DNA from 4 places in the Kaistia algarum genome. Region 3 is predicted to be linked to each of the others. Evidence: predicted binding sites of a transcription regulator. Region 3 holds the regulator's gene; each other region holds the start of a gene.
The links. Region 3 encodes LexA, which represses DNA repair genes until DNA is damaged. Its sites were predicted from a motif close to TGTTCNNNNTGTGTTCNG; they were not measured.
Positions count from the first base shown of each region.

Region 1: dnaE (DNA polymerase III subunit alpha) is a predicted target of LexA. The motif match lies at 1,502-1,519, and genes of this name have one in related genera.
Region 2: OSH05_RS24135 (DNA recombination protein RmuC) is a predicted target of LexA. The motif match lies at 1,658-1,675, and genes of this name have one in related genera.
Region 4: OSH05_RS08870 (ImuA family protein) is a predicted target of LexA. The motif match lies at 1,870-1,887, and genes of this name have one in related genera.

Region 1 is NZ_JAPKNJ010000002.1:888,705-891,912, reverse strand. It holds gene OSH05_RS17400 (Gfo/Idh/MocA family protein) at 123-1,109, shown strand; tRNA gene OSH05_RS17395 (tRNA-Ser) at 1,322-1,393, opposite strand; gene dnaE (DNA polymerase III subunit alpha) at 1,782-3,208, shown strand, end outside.
Region 2 is NZ_JAPKNJ010000005.1:33,520-36,727, reverse strand. It holds gene OSH05_RS24140 (DUF924 family protein) at 1-426, shown strand, start outside; gene OSH05_RS24135 (DNA recombination protein RmuC) at 453-1,625, opposite strand; gene def (peptide deformylase) at 1,768-2,322, shown strand; gene fmt (methionyl-tRNA formyltransferase) at 2,336-3,208, shown strand, end outside.
Region 3 is NZ_JAPKNJ010000002.1:59,582-62,789, forward strand. It holds gene OSH05_RS13635 (ComEC/Rec2 family competence protein) at 1-1,344, shown strand, start outside; gene lexA (transcriptional repressor LexA) at 1,338-2,036, opposite strand; gene OSH05_RS13645 (efflux RND transporter periplasmic adaptor subunit) at 2,350-3,208, shown strand, end outside.
Region 4 is NZ_JAPKNJ010000001.1:1,821,558-1,824,765, reverse strand. It holds gene OSH05_RS08875 (Y-family DNA polymerase) at 1-995, opposite strand, end outside; gene OSH05_RS08870 (ImuA family protein) at 961-1,839, opposite strand; gene OSH05_RS08865 (sugar phosphate isomerase/epimerase family protein) at 2,030-2,863, shown strand; gene OSH05_RS08860 (DnaJ domain-containing protein) at 2,851-3,208, opposite strand, start outside.

The DNA.
Region 1 (3,208 bases), 830 kb from region 3:
GCCTGTTCGATGCGCCTCCGCGGAGGCATCGGTCCCACGAGGGCTGGAAGGGGAAAACCGCGCTGCGTAACGTCGGAAGCGGTCGAATCGTGGATAATTTCTGAAAGAAACGGGAGGCAAAGATGTTTCGCTGGGGTGTTCTGTCGACGGCTCTCATTGCCCGGGAGCAGATGATTCCGGGTATCCAGCAATCGGGCAATGGCGTCCTCCAGGCGATCGCCAGCCGCGACGAGGCGCGCGCTCGCGAACTCGCCGATCGCACCGGCGCGCCGCTGGCGTTCGGTTCCTATGACGCGCTGCTCGCTTCCGACGCGGTCGACGGGGTCTATATCCCGCTGCCGACCTCCCAGCATGTCGAATGGGCGATCCGCGCCGCCGACGCGGGCAAGCATGTGCTGGTCGAGAAACCGCTGGCGCTGAAGGCTGAGGATATCGGCGCGGTGATCGAGGCGCGCGAGCGCAACGGCGTGCTGATCAGCGAGGCCTTCATGGTCGTGCACCATCCGCAATGGATCAAGGTGCAGGAGCTCGTCGGCTCCGGCGCGATCGGGCGGCTGCGCCACGTCCAGGGCGCCTTTTCCTACTTCCTCACCGATCCGACCAACATGCGGAACATCCCAGAGCTCGGCGGCGGCGGTCTGCCCGATATCGGCGTCTACCCGACCGTCTCGACCCGCTTCGTGTCGGGCAAGGAGCCGAAGCGGCTGCGCGCCACGGTCGAGCGCGACCAGACTTTCGGCACGGATATCTATTCGGTCGTCAACGCCGATTTCGGCGATTTCGACCTCTCCTTCTACATCGGAACGCAACTCGCGGCCCGCCAGCTCATGGTCTTCCACGGCGACGAGGGCTTTATCGAGGTCCGCTCGCCCTTCAATGCCGGCCTCTATGACGACCACCGGATCGAGTGGCACAACAGATCGCATGACGAGGCCCGCATCCTGCGCTTCCCCGGCACCCATCAATACCGCCTCGAAGCCGAGGCCTTCGTGCGCGCGGCGCGCGGCGAGACCCAGCGCATCTTCACGCTCGAGGATTCGGTGAAGAACCAGCGCGTGATCGACGCGATCTATGCAAGCGCCGACGCGGGCGGCTGGGTGGAGGTGTAGAACGCGGCCGATCCCGGCGCCGTTACGCGCAGGCGCGCTGTCGCTCCATGTCGTCTCGCACGACCCCACCCATCAGGTCACGGCGCACAAGCTGCCGCCAGCCATGACGGGGGGCGACGCGGATCGGCTGGGGACGGTGGAAGTCATCGCCGAACGGATCGACGCGCGGTCGCGAAAGCAAGGAGAGCGCGGGCCGTACAAAAAGCGCCTAGGAGAGTAGGCGGGACTCGAACCCGCGTCCTCTCGCTTAGCAGGCGGGCGCTCTATCCACCTGAGCTACCACTGCAACAGCCTTTCGAGGCAGGTCGTGTTCGCACGACGCAGCAACTATAGCGCGAGTCTACTAGAATTCCAAACTGAGACACTACCCCTAAATCCCGGCTGTTGACGAAAAGAACAAAACATGAACATATGGGGATATCGATGTGAATTCAGGGGATAAGCCGATGTCGATCTTGCTTCGCGATGCCGCCGCTCTCGTCGTTCTCGCTTCGTTTGTGGCGACCGTTACGCTCTGGTCGGATCTCGTCGCCCGCCTCGTCTGAGCTGCGTCTTCCGTTCTCCACAGGCGACGATGGGCCACGGCGTTGGCCGTGGACTATGGAGCGTCTGGGCGGGAGAATGGGGCACTAGGCGGCCCCCGAGTCGGGCGGGCGCGGCGGGAGACGAGCCATGGGCAGTGCGGAGCGGGCCGGGATCGTATCGAAGGTCGGCTTCGTGCATCTTCGCGTCCATTCGGCCTATTCGCTGCTCGAAGGGGCGCTGCCTCTCAAGAAGCTGACCAAGCTGGCGCTTGCCGACCAGATGCCGGCCCTGGCGCTGACCGATACCGGCAATCTCTTCGGTGCGCTGGAATTCTCGGAAAAGATGGTCGAGATCGGCATTCAGCCGATCATCGGCTGCCAGATGGCTGTCGCCTTTGACGATGGCTTCGAGCCGGGGCGGCGCGGCGCCTCTGCCGGGCGGCAACTTGCCGATCTCGTGCTGATCGCCGCCAGCGAGGCGGGCTATTGGAACCTCGTCCGTCTGGTTTCGCTTTCCTTCATGGAGAGCGAGGCGATCGACAAGCCGAATATCTCCTTTGCCGCGCTGGAGGCGGCAAGTGAGGGGTTGATCGTGCTGACCGGCGGCGCCAACGGGCCGGTCGACCAGGCGATCCGTGCCGGGCAGGGCGCTTTTGCCGGCGAGCGTCTTTCCCGCCTCGCTGCTTTGTTCGGCGACCGCCTCTATGTCGAATTACAGCGCCACGGCACGCCGGACGAGGCGCGCCATGAGAGCGAACTTCTGACGCTCGCCTATGGCATGGGCCTGCCGCTGGTCGCGACCAACGAAGCGTTTTTCCCGGCGCGGGGCGACTATGAGGCGCATGACGCGCTGATCGCGATCGCCGAGGGCGCTGTGATCGCCGAGGAGAAGCGCCGCCGGCTGACGGCGGAGCATTATTTCAAGACCCGCGCCGAGATGATCGCGCTGTTTGCCGATCTGCCTGAGGCGACGGCGAATTCGGTCGAGATCGCGATGCGATGCCGCTACCGGCCGATGAAGCGCAAGCCGATCCTGCCGCGCTTCGCTGGCGCCGATGCCGAGCCGGAGGCGGCCGAGGCCGCGGAGATCGAGGCGCTGCGGCTGGCCGCGCGCGGCGGTCTGGATCGTCGGCTCGAGCGCCACGGCCTCGCGCCGGGCCTCTCGGACAAGGATTATCGGGACCGGCTCGAATTCGAGCTCTCGGTCATCGAGAAGATGAAGTTTCCGGGCTATTTCCTCATCGTCGCCGACTTCATCCAATGGGCGAAATCGCAGGGGATTCCCGTCGGCCCGGGGCGTGGCTCGGGCGCCGGCTCGCTGGTCGCCTGGTCGCTGACCATTACCGATCTCGACCCGATGCGCTTCGCCTTGCTGTTCGAGCGCTTCCTCAATCCCGAGCGCGTCTCGATGCCGGATTTCGACATCGACTTCTGCCAGGACCGGCGCGACGAGGTCATCGACTACGTCCAGCAGAAATATGGCCGCGATCAGGTCGCGCAGATCATCACGTTTGGAACGCTCCAGGCGCGTGCCGTGCTGCGCGACGTCGGCCGCGTGCTGCAGATGCCCTATGG
Region 2 (3,208 bases), on a different contig from region 3:
CTCGCCGCCTTGCCGCGCGAGGCGCAGATCGGGCTCGTGATCTTCCTCGACCAGTTCCCGCGCAATCTCTTCCGTGCCGATCCACGGGCCTATGCCTATGACGAGCGGGCGCGGGCGGTGGCGCGCGATCTGGTCGAGAGCGGCGTTCAGCGCTTCTGCCTGATCGAGCGCTGCTTCCTCTATCTGCCCTTCGAGCACAGCGAGGCGCTGCGAGACCAGGACCTTTCCGTCCGCCTCTACGAGGAGCTCCTCGCCGACGCGCCAGTGGAACAGGCGGAAATCTACCGGAACTTCCTCACCTTCGCCGAGAAGCACCGGGCGTTGATCCAGCGTTTTGGGAGATTCCCGCACAGGAATGCCGAACTCGGGCGGATATCGACGGCGGAGGAGGTGGCATTTCTGGCGGAGAGCGGGCGGGGCTACTGACGGCGAGAGTGTCGAAGGAAGGCCCGCTACTCCCCCGCCAGCAGATCCCCCTGGCGGTCATAGGCCGGCGAGCCTTCTTCGCCGAATTCGAGCTGCTCGATCCGTGCGCCGCGATTCTTCAATTTGCGCGTCGAGATCAATATGTCGTCGATATCCTTCGAAGCCTGGCCGAAATGGGCCTGCAGCTTCAGGACGCGCTCGTCGACGCGGCCGACATCCTCCATCAGCTTCAGAACCTCTCCCTGGATCAGATGGGCCTGTTCGCGCATGCGCACGTCGCGCAGCACGGATTGCAGGACCTGGATCGAGAGCATCAGCAGCGACGGGGAGACTATGACGACGCGCAGCCGATGTGCCGCCTGCACGACGTCCTCGAAGCGCTCATGGATTTCGGCGAACACTGATTCCGACGGCACGAACATGAACGCCGTATCCTGCGTCTCGCCGGGGATCAGATAGCGCTCGGCAATGTCCTTGACGTGCTTGGTGACATCGCGGCGGAACTGGACTTCGGCGGCTCTCGCGAACTCGCCGCCCTCGGCGGCGCGGATGGCATTCCAGGCCTCAAGTGGAAACTTGGCGTCGATGACGAGGTCCGGCGCGCCGTTCGGAAAGGCGACGACGCAGTCCGGCCGGTTGCCATTGGAGAGCGTCGCCTGGAAGGCGTAACCGCCCGCCGGGAGGCCATCCTGGATGATCGCTTCCATCCGTCCCTGGCCGAAGGCGCCGCGCGTCTGCTTGTTGGCGAGGATCTGCTGCAGCCCGACGACCTGCGAGGAAAGCTCGGTGATGTTGCGCTGGGCATTGTCGATGACGGCGAGCCGCTCATGCAGGCGGCTCAGTCCCTCATGCGTATTGCGCGTCGTCTCGTTCATCGATTGGCCGATGCGGTGGCCAAACCCGTCGAGGCGCTCGGAAAGGCCGCGCACCAGGTCGGATTGGCGCGAGCCGAAGACTTCGGCCATGGTCTGCATGCGGCCGGTCATTTCGGACTGGATGCGGACCAGATCGGCGATGCGCTGTTGCAGTTCCGCGCCCTGCATATGCTGGTCCGCCTCCAGCGCCGCCCGCCGCGCCGCGCCGCGCCAGGCCAGAACGAGGACGAGAAACAGCATGAGCAGCGCAAGGCCGGCGCCGCCGAGCAGCGTCTCAGCAAGGGTGATCGGCCGGCCCGCGAGGGAAAAGAGAATATCCTGCATGGGCCGGACCATAGCAGATTTTCGTGCAAAACCAGATCAAAACATGAACATTGGGGCGGCGATTCCCCGAAAGTCGCGGCAATCCGCGATTGACCGGTTCGCGACGATTGCCTATTTCAGGCCAGCCAGCGTTGAGGTTTTCATGGCCAAGCTCGACATCATCACCCTTCCCGACCCGAAGCTCCGGCTCGTCAGCGCGCCGGTGGAGCGCGTCGACGACGATCTGCGCCGCTTTCTGGATGACATGCTGGAGACGATGTATGAGGCGCCCGGCATCGGGCTGGCGGCGATCCAGGTCGGCGTGCCGCGCCGGATCGTGACCATCGACGTGTCGGGTCGCGAGGATGGCGCCGAGCGGAAGCCGCTCTTCCTGATCAATCCCGAGATCGTCACCTCCGCCGAGGACCGCTCGACCTATGAGGAAGGGTGCCTGTCGATCCCCGACTTCTATGCCGAAGTCGAGCGCCCTGCCTCGGTGCGCCTGCGCTATCTCGATCGCGACGGCAAGCCGCACGAGATCGACGCCGATGGGCTGCTCTCGACCTGCATCCAGCACGAGGTCGACCATCTCGATGGCAAGCTCTTCATCGATTACCTGTCGCGGCTGAAGCGCGAGATGGTGGTCAAGAAATTCGTCAAGGCGGCGAAATCTGGCACCAAGCCCGAGTTCAAGTCGCACGCCAGCGAAGAGATGTGAGCATAGCCCGCCCATGAGCCTTCGCATCGTCTTCATGGGCACGCCGGATTTCGCGGTGCCGACGCTCACCGAGATCATCGGCCAGGGCCACGAGGTCGTCGCCGTCTATACGCGCGCGCCGAAACCGGCTGGAAGGGGTCTGGACGAGAAGAAGTCTCCCGTCCACCTCGTCGCCGACCATTTCGCTATTCCCGTGTTCACGCCGAAATCGCTGAAGGGCGAGGCCGAGCAAGAGGCGTTTGCCTCGCTGGACGCCGATGTGGCGGTCGTGGTCGCCTATGGGCTGATCCTGCCGCAGGCGGTGCTGGATGCCCCGCGCGAGGGCTGCCTCAATCTGCACGCCTCGCTGCTGCCGCGCTGGCGCGGTGCAGCGCCGATCCATCGCGCGATCATGGCCGGTGATGCCGAGGCGGGTGTGATGGTCATGCGGATGGAGGCGGGGCTCGATACCGGGCCCGTCGCCATGGCCGAACGGATCGCGATAGAGCCAGACTGGACGACGGGCGATCTGCATGATCGCCTGGCCCGGCTCGGCGCCGATTTGATGGTTCGCGCGCTGGCGGCGCTGTCGCGGGGCGGTCTCGATGGCGTGCCGCAGGCGGAAGCCGGTGTCACTTATGCCGCCAAGATCGACAAGGCCGAGGCGCGGATCGACTGGTCGCGGCCGGCCCGCGATGTTCACAATCATATTCGCGGCTTGTCGCCCTTTCCCGGCGCCTGGTGCGAGATGCAACTCGCCGGCAAGGCCGAGCGCGTCAAGGTGCTGCGCTCGACGCTGGGAGCCGGCTCCGGCGAGCCTGGAGCCGTTCTGGACGATCAACTCACGATCGCCTGCGGCGCGGGCGCGGTGCGCCTCGTCGAGTTGCAGCGCGCGGGCGGGAAACCA
Region 3 (3,208 bases):
CTGCTGATTTCCGGCCTCGATGTGGCGGCGCAGCGCTCCTTCATCATGACCGGCGTCGTCTTCCTCGCGATCCTCGTCGACCGGCGGGCGATCTCCATGCGCAATGTCGCGATCGGCGCCTTCGTGGTGCTGGCGCTCAGCCCCGAAAGCCTGCTGGTGGCCGGATTCCAGATGTCTTTCGCCGCGACGATCGCGCTTGTCGCCGGCTTCGAGGCGCTGTCGCGGCGGCCGCGCGGGCTTCGACCGGTTTCGCACTCGCGCTTCGGCTCGGTGCTGCGCTGGTTCGGGCTGCTTATCGGCGGATTGGCGCTAACGTCGCTGCTCGGCGGGCTCGGCACCACGCCCTTCGCGCTCTATCACTTCCAGCGCATGGCGCCGCTCTCAATCCTCGCCAATGTCGCGGCGATGCCGCTGGTCGATTTCCTGGTCATGCCGCTAGCGCTGCTCGCGGTGCTCGCCATGCCGTTCGGGTTCGAGGCCCCGTTTCTATGGGTGATGGGCGTCGGCATCGACGGCATGTCCGACGTGGCGCGGACGGTGAGCGACTGGTCGGAGGGGACCGGCTCGGCGGCTATGCCTTCCGCGGCGTCGCTGCTCGTCTTCATGGCAGGTTTCCTGTGGTTGGCGCTGATGCGGGAGCGCTGGCGCCTGGCCGGGCTGGTGCCGATGCTGGTCGGCGGCGCGCTGGCGCTCTATCCGCATCGGTCGGACATCATCATCGCTCCGGATGGGCGGCAGGTCGCAATCCGCACGGGCAATGGCAGCTACCAGATCCTGGCGCGAAAGATCGACCCTTTTATCGCCGGCATATGGCTGAGAGCCGATGGCGACAGTCGCGAGGCGAAGGACCCGGCGCTCATGGCCGCGACGCGCTGCGATGCCTCGGGATGTGTGGCGCCTATGCCGGATGGCCGGCTCGTCGCACTGGCGCTGGAGCGCGATGCGTTTGCCGATGATTGCCGGAGCCCCGTACTCATCGTAACGCCCATCGCCGCACCGACGGGCTGCGCCGCCGAGGTCGCAACGATCGACCGCGATCGTCTCGCTCAATCCGGGTCGATCGCGCTCGATCTGAGGCCTGTCGCTACCCGAAACATCGCTGATCCGCCATCCGCCGACAAGGTCATCGCCGCGGCGACGGAATACGATTCCGCAGTCCGCCATACGCTCGACGACGAGGACGTTCCGGCACCCGAACCTGGAAGCCCGCAGCCAAGAGCGGGCCCGGCGCCGCTCGACGCCGAATTTCTCGTCACGACGGCCTTCCCGCGTGTCCGCCGTCCGTGGATGCCGCCCTATGACGGCGACGACGAACCCGAAACCGGCGGGGCAGGGGCTCAGTAGCGACGCAGGAGGCCGACCAGCCGACCCTGGATGCGGATCCGGTCCGGCCCGAATATGCGCGTCTCATAAGCCGGATTGGCGGCTTCCAGCGCGATCGAGGCGCCACGTCGGCGCAGCCGCTTCAGCGTCGCCTCCTCCTCGTCGACAAGAGCCACGACGATGTCGCCCGAATCGGCCGCGTCGGTCTTGCGGATCAATACCGTGTCGCCGTCGAGGATGCCGGCTTCGATCATCGAATCACCGCGAACCTCCAGCGCGAAATGCTCGCCCCCACCCAGCATTTCCGGCGGCACGGTGATCGAATGGCTCTGTGTCTGGATCGCCGAAATCGGCACACCGGCGGCGATGCGGCCCATAACGGGAACGATCACTGGCTCCGGCACGTCGCTGTCGGTCTGCCGCATCTTGCCGAGGCTGCCTTCGATGACGCTCGGCGAGAAGCCGGCTCGCTTGGGCCGCTGCATGGTCGGCGCCATCGCCTCCGGCAGACGGACCACATCGAGCGCGCGGGCCCGGTTGGGCAGGCGGCGGATGAAGCCACGTTCCTCCAGCGCTTTGATCAGGCGATGGATGCCGGACTTGGACCGAAGGTCCAGCGCATCCTTCATCTCGTCGAAGGAAGGCGGCACGCCCGTCTCCTTCAACCGTTCATGGATGAACATCAGGAGCTCATACTGCTTGCGAGTCAGCATTGGTCGGTCCACGCCACGAATTGCCGGATACGGAACGGTCTGCGATTCGGCGAAGAATCATCAAGTACAAACCGCGAACAAAGTACATGTTCTATATGTGTTCCGCAAGCTGGCGGCGCGATCTTCGTGGATTGACAGGAATCGGACCAGGGATCGCCCGCATGCCACACCTCCTTAATAATCGCCGGACTAGATCGTCCCGCTATGGCGTCGCGCCGGAGCCTGAGGCAGGATCGGAACGAGATTCTGGCTCTGCCGGCAGCAGGCGGAGCTGAGGGATGCGTGCGTCGGGCAATCGAGGCTGAGGGGACAGATGGTCAAGATTGGACAATGGCGGAAGCCGGCAGGCGGGCTCCCGCTGGTCGTGGCGGGTCTGGCCGCTCTGTCGCTCGCAAGCTGCAACGACAAGAATGAATATGTGCCGCCGCCGCCGCCGAAGGTGACCGTCGCTCCGCCGCTTCAGCAGGATGCGACGCTCTATATGGAGCTCACCGGCAATACGACGGCGATCAACCAGGTCGATCTCTCGGCGCGCGTCCAGGGCTTCCTGACATCGATCAACTATGTCGATGGCCAGACTGTGAAAGCTGGTACCACGCTGTTCGGCATACAGCGCGACACCTATCAGGCTCAGCTCGACCAGGCGAATGCGGCGGTCGCCTCGGCCCAGGCGGCGCAGGAAAACAAGCAACTCGAATATAATCGCCAGTCGACGCTGGTGCAGCAGCAGGTCGCATCCGTCGCCAAGGCCGACGACGCCAAGGCCCAGCTCGATCAGGCGATCGCCGCGACGCAGCAGGCGCAGGCCGATGCCGAGGTCGCGACGATCAATCTCGGCTACACCGAGGTCAAGGCGCCGTTCGACGGCATCGTCTCCAACCATCTCCAGGATGTCGGCGCGCTGGTCGGATATAGCGGTCCGACCAAGCTTGCGACGATCGTCCAGATGGACCCGATCTATGTCTATTTCACCGTCAATGAACGCCAGGTGCTTCTGATCAAGGAGCAATTGACCAAGCGCGGCAAGACGTTGCGCGACATCCATGACATTCCGGTCGAGATCGGGTTGGCCACCGAGACCGGCTATCCGCACAAGGGCGTCATCGACTACATCGCCCCGACGCTCGACCAGAACACCGGCACGCTGTCGGTTCGCGGCGTCTTCGACAACA
Region 4 (3,208 bases), on a different contig from region 3:
CCGAAGCGAGCGCCGAGCTGGTCGACGAGATCGAAGACGGCGCCTTCATCCTGCTTATTGCCGTCAAGGGTCGCCTGAGCCTCTGTCATCGATTCGGTTCGGAAGGCGCCGAGGCGGATCAGGTCGAAGCCGAAGCCGGCATCGAGCGGATCGGAAAGAGCGTCCAGCCGCTCACCGAAGAGACGTTGCAGCATTCGCGGATCGCGGTTCGGCCGGGCGGTCGCGACCGCGATGCGCCGCACGGCCCCGTCGACACGGTAGAAGCACGCCTCGAAGCCACGACCGCCCTCGCCGCGCGCCTCCAGTTCCCGCGCGAGTTGGCTGGCGAGAATTTTGAGCGTCGCGCTGATGTCTTCCTCGCGCACGACCGGCTCGAAGAAGATCCGCTCCGTCACCAGGACCGGCATCGGCCGGCGCGGCGAGATCGGGTGCTCGGCCCGCCCCGTCAGTCTTTCGAGCCGTTCGACGATGGTTGCGCCAAAGCGGGCGGCGAGCGGGGCGCGCGGCCGGTCGACAAGGTCGGCGATGGTTTTCAGTCCGGCGCGGGATAGCGCCAGCGTTTCGGCCTCGCCGAGGTCGAGTGCCGCCACCGGGAGCGGCCGGACGGCTTGCGCCTCGTGTCCCGGTTTGATGATACGAGAGCGGCCGGTACGGGCCAGCGCGCGGGCTGCCTCGCTCGCACCGGCGATGGCGCCATGGGCGGTGAGGCCGGATGCGGCCAGGCGGCGCAGCAGATCGCGGAACAGCGCCGCCTCGCCCTTGAAGATCGGCGCCACGCCGGTGATGTCGAGGATGAGTTCGTTGCCATCCTGGCGGGCGACCAGCGGCGTATAGCGCTCGCAGCCATCGGCGAGGCGCTCCATCAGCGCGTCGTCGGCCGCGCTATCGATATCGGCGACGTCCGGATCGGCGATGCGAGCCCGTGCCTCGGCGAGCGCGAGGCCGGGGCCGAGGCCGAGCCTAAGGGCCGCCGGATCCGGCGCGGCGATGCGCATGGCGCCCTTGACCTTCTCGACGATCAGCAGCGGCTTTTCCGGCGAAAGGCGGGAGAAGGAGCCCCTCGGCAGGCGGCGCAGCCGGTCGGAGGCGAGGAAGGGCAGCCGGATCGCGCAGAAGCGGCGGGGGTACGAAGCGTCCATCGTCGCGGTTCCATTCAAGGCGCCACGGACCGCCGGCCGGTCCGTGGCGATGGCGCAATAGGGTCAGATCGAAGGTCGGATGGCCCGGCGCATCGAGGGCGAGTGGCTGCGCGGGAGCGGAGCGGACTTCCCAGCGAGTCTCGGCGCTGCCGGGCATCGGCCGGGCGCCTGGTCGCAGCAGGAACAGCGTGACGCCGGACGCCTCCGCCGCGAGGACGAGCCGGCGCTGCGTCGTCAGGTCCAGCTCCTTGGGCTCGCCGAAGGGCTCGATGAGGACAGCGCCGATGGCGGTGCTGCGTGCCGCCTCGATGCCCGCCCGCAGCACGCAGACGGCATGGGAGAGACGCACAAGCACGAGTCGCGCGGGGTCGAGCCCGAGCGCGCTAAGCCCGTCGACATGGAGTTCGCCGCCCTCGCGCGCCGCATGATCCTGCCTTATCCAGACGATCGGGCGCTTAGCCGGCGCGCTGGCGAAGGCAAGCAGAGCGGCAAATCCGTTCGTCGCGACCTGGTCGCCGGCGGAGGCGGGATGGAATTCGTGCAGCGCGCCGCAGGCGAGCCCCCCGCCGAGATGGGCGTCGACCTCGCCGCGATCGATCGGGACGAGCCGGGACGCCGCCGGACGCGCAATCTCGCCCGCCGTCTCGATCGCCGCGATGCGCTGCCGCAATGCGGAAAGGGTCGACGCTTCCAAGCCCATCCTCGCCACCCGTTCTCCATCGTCGCTGTATGTTCATGATTTGTTCTATAACGACTCCGGATGAGGAAAGAGTCAACGTGGCTCATTGCGCGCCAAGCGGCGCTCGCTCAATATCGGCGGCCCATGAGGCCACTGAGCGATAATCCGCCTTGCCGCGTTCGACGCCCCAACCCCGTCCGAAAGAATGCCGATGACGGCTCCTTCGCCACCCCTCGCCGTTTCCAGCTGGAGCCTGCACCGGACGCTCGGCCTCACCTTTCCGAACCGTCCCGATCACGATGTCGCGACGCCGACGCCGCAGCCGACCTATGGCGAAGGGCGGATCTCCCTGCTTGACATGCCCGAATTGGTGCGCGGCCTCGGCATCGATCGCGTCGAGATATGCTCGTTCCATATCGCCAACCGCGATCCCGTCTATCTTGCGGAGTTACGGGCCGCGCTCGCGGCCAGCGGCATCACGCTGCAGACGCTGCTGGTCGAATATGGCGACATCACCAATCCAGCGACCGCCGAGCGCGATCTCGCCTGGATCGGCAGATGGATCGAGACGGCCGCCGAACTCGGCGCCGAGCAGGCGCGGGTGATTGCCGGTAAGGCTAAGCATTCCGCGGAGACGCTGGGGCGCAGTGTCGTAGGTCTCAGGCGGCTGGCGCGGCAGGGCGAGACGCTCGGCGTTCGGATCGTGACCGAGAACTGGTTCGATTTTCTTTCGACCCCGGCCGAGGTCCATAGCTTGTTCTATAGGCTGGACGGCGCCGTCGGGCTCAACGGCGATTTCGGCAATTGGTCCGGTCCCGGCAAATATGAGGATCTGAAAGCGATCTTCCGAATCGCCATCTGTTGTCACGCCAAGGGCGATTTCAGCGACGGCCAACTCGATGAGGAAGACTATGCAAACTGCCTCGCCGCCGCGACGGCGGCTGGCTTCCGGGGCCCTTACACCTTGATCTATGACGGCAGCGATCCGGACGAGATCGCCAATCTGGCGATCGAACGGGATTTTATCCGCAACTATTTCGCCTGAGACCCGGCCGCCGGGTGCTCGCCGGCTCTGGACAGTGCCGGCCGGGGGGCAGCCGCATCGGTCGGCCGTTTCGCAGGCTTCTCGTGTTCGAAGGAATAATCGGCCAAAAGCTCGATCGCCTTGGCGAAGACGGCCTCCTCGTGCCGGGTCTTCTCCGCGCTCTGCCTTGTGTCGGCGGCGCGCCGCTCCAGCAGGCCGCGGATGAAATTGTCGCCGGAATTCTTGCGGAAGCGCGCCGCCATCAATTCGGCCCGCTTCGCCTGCCGTTCCAGCTTCTTCACGCCGACGGCGATCTCCGCCTTCTGCTTGGTGAGCGTGTCGCGGATGGCGGCGACGAGGTCGACG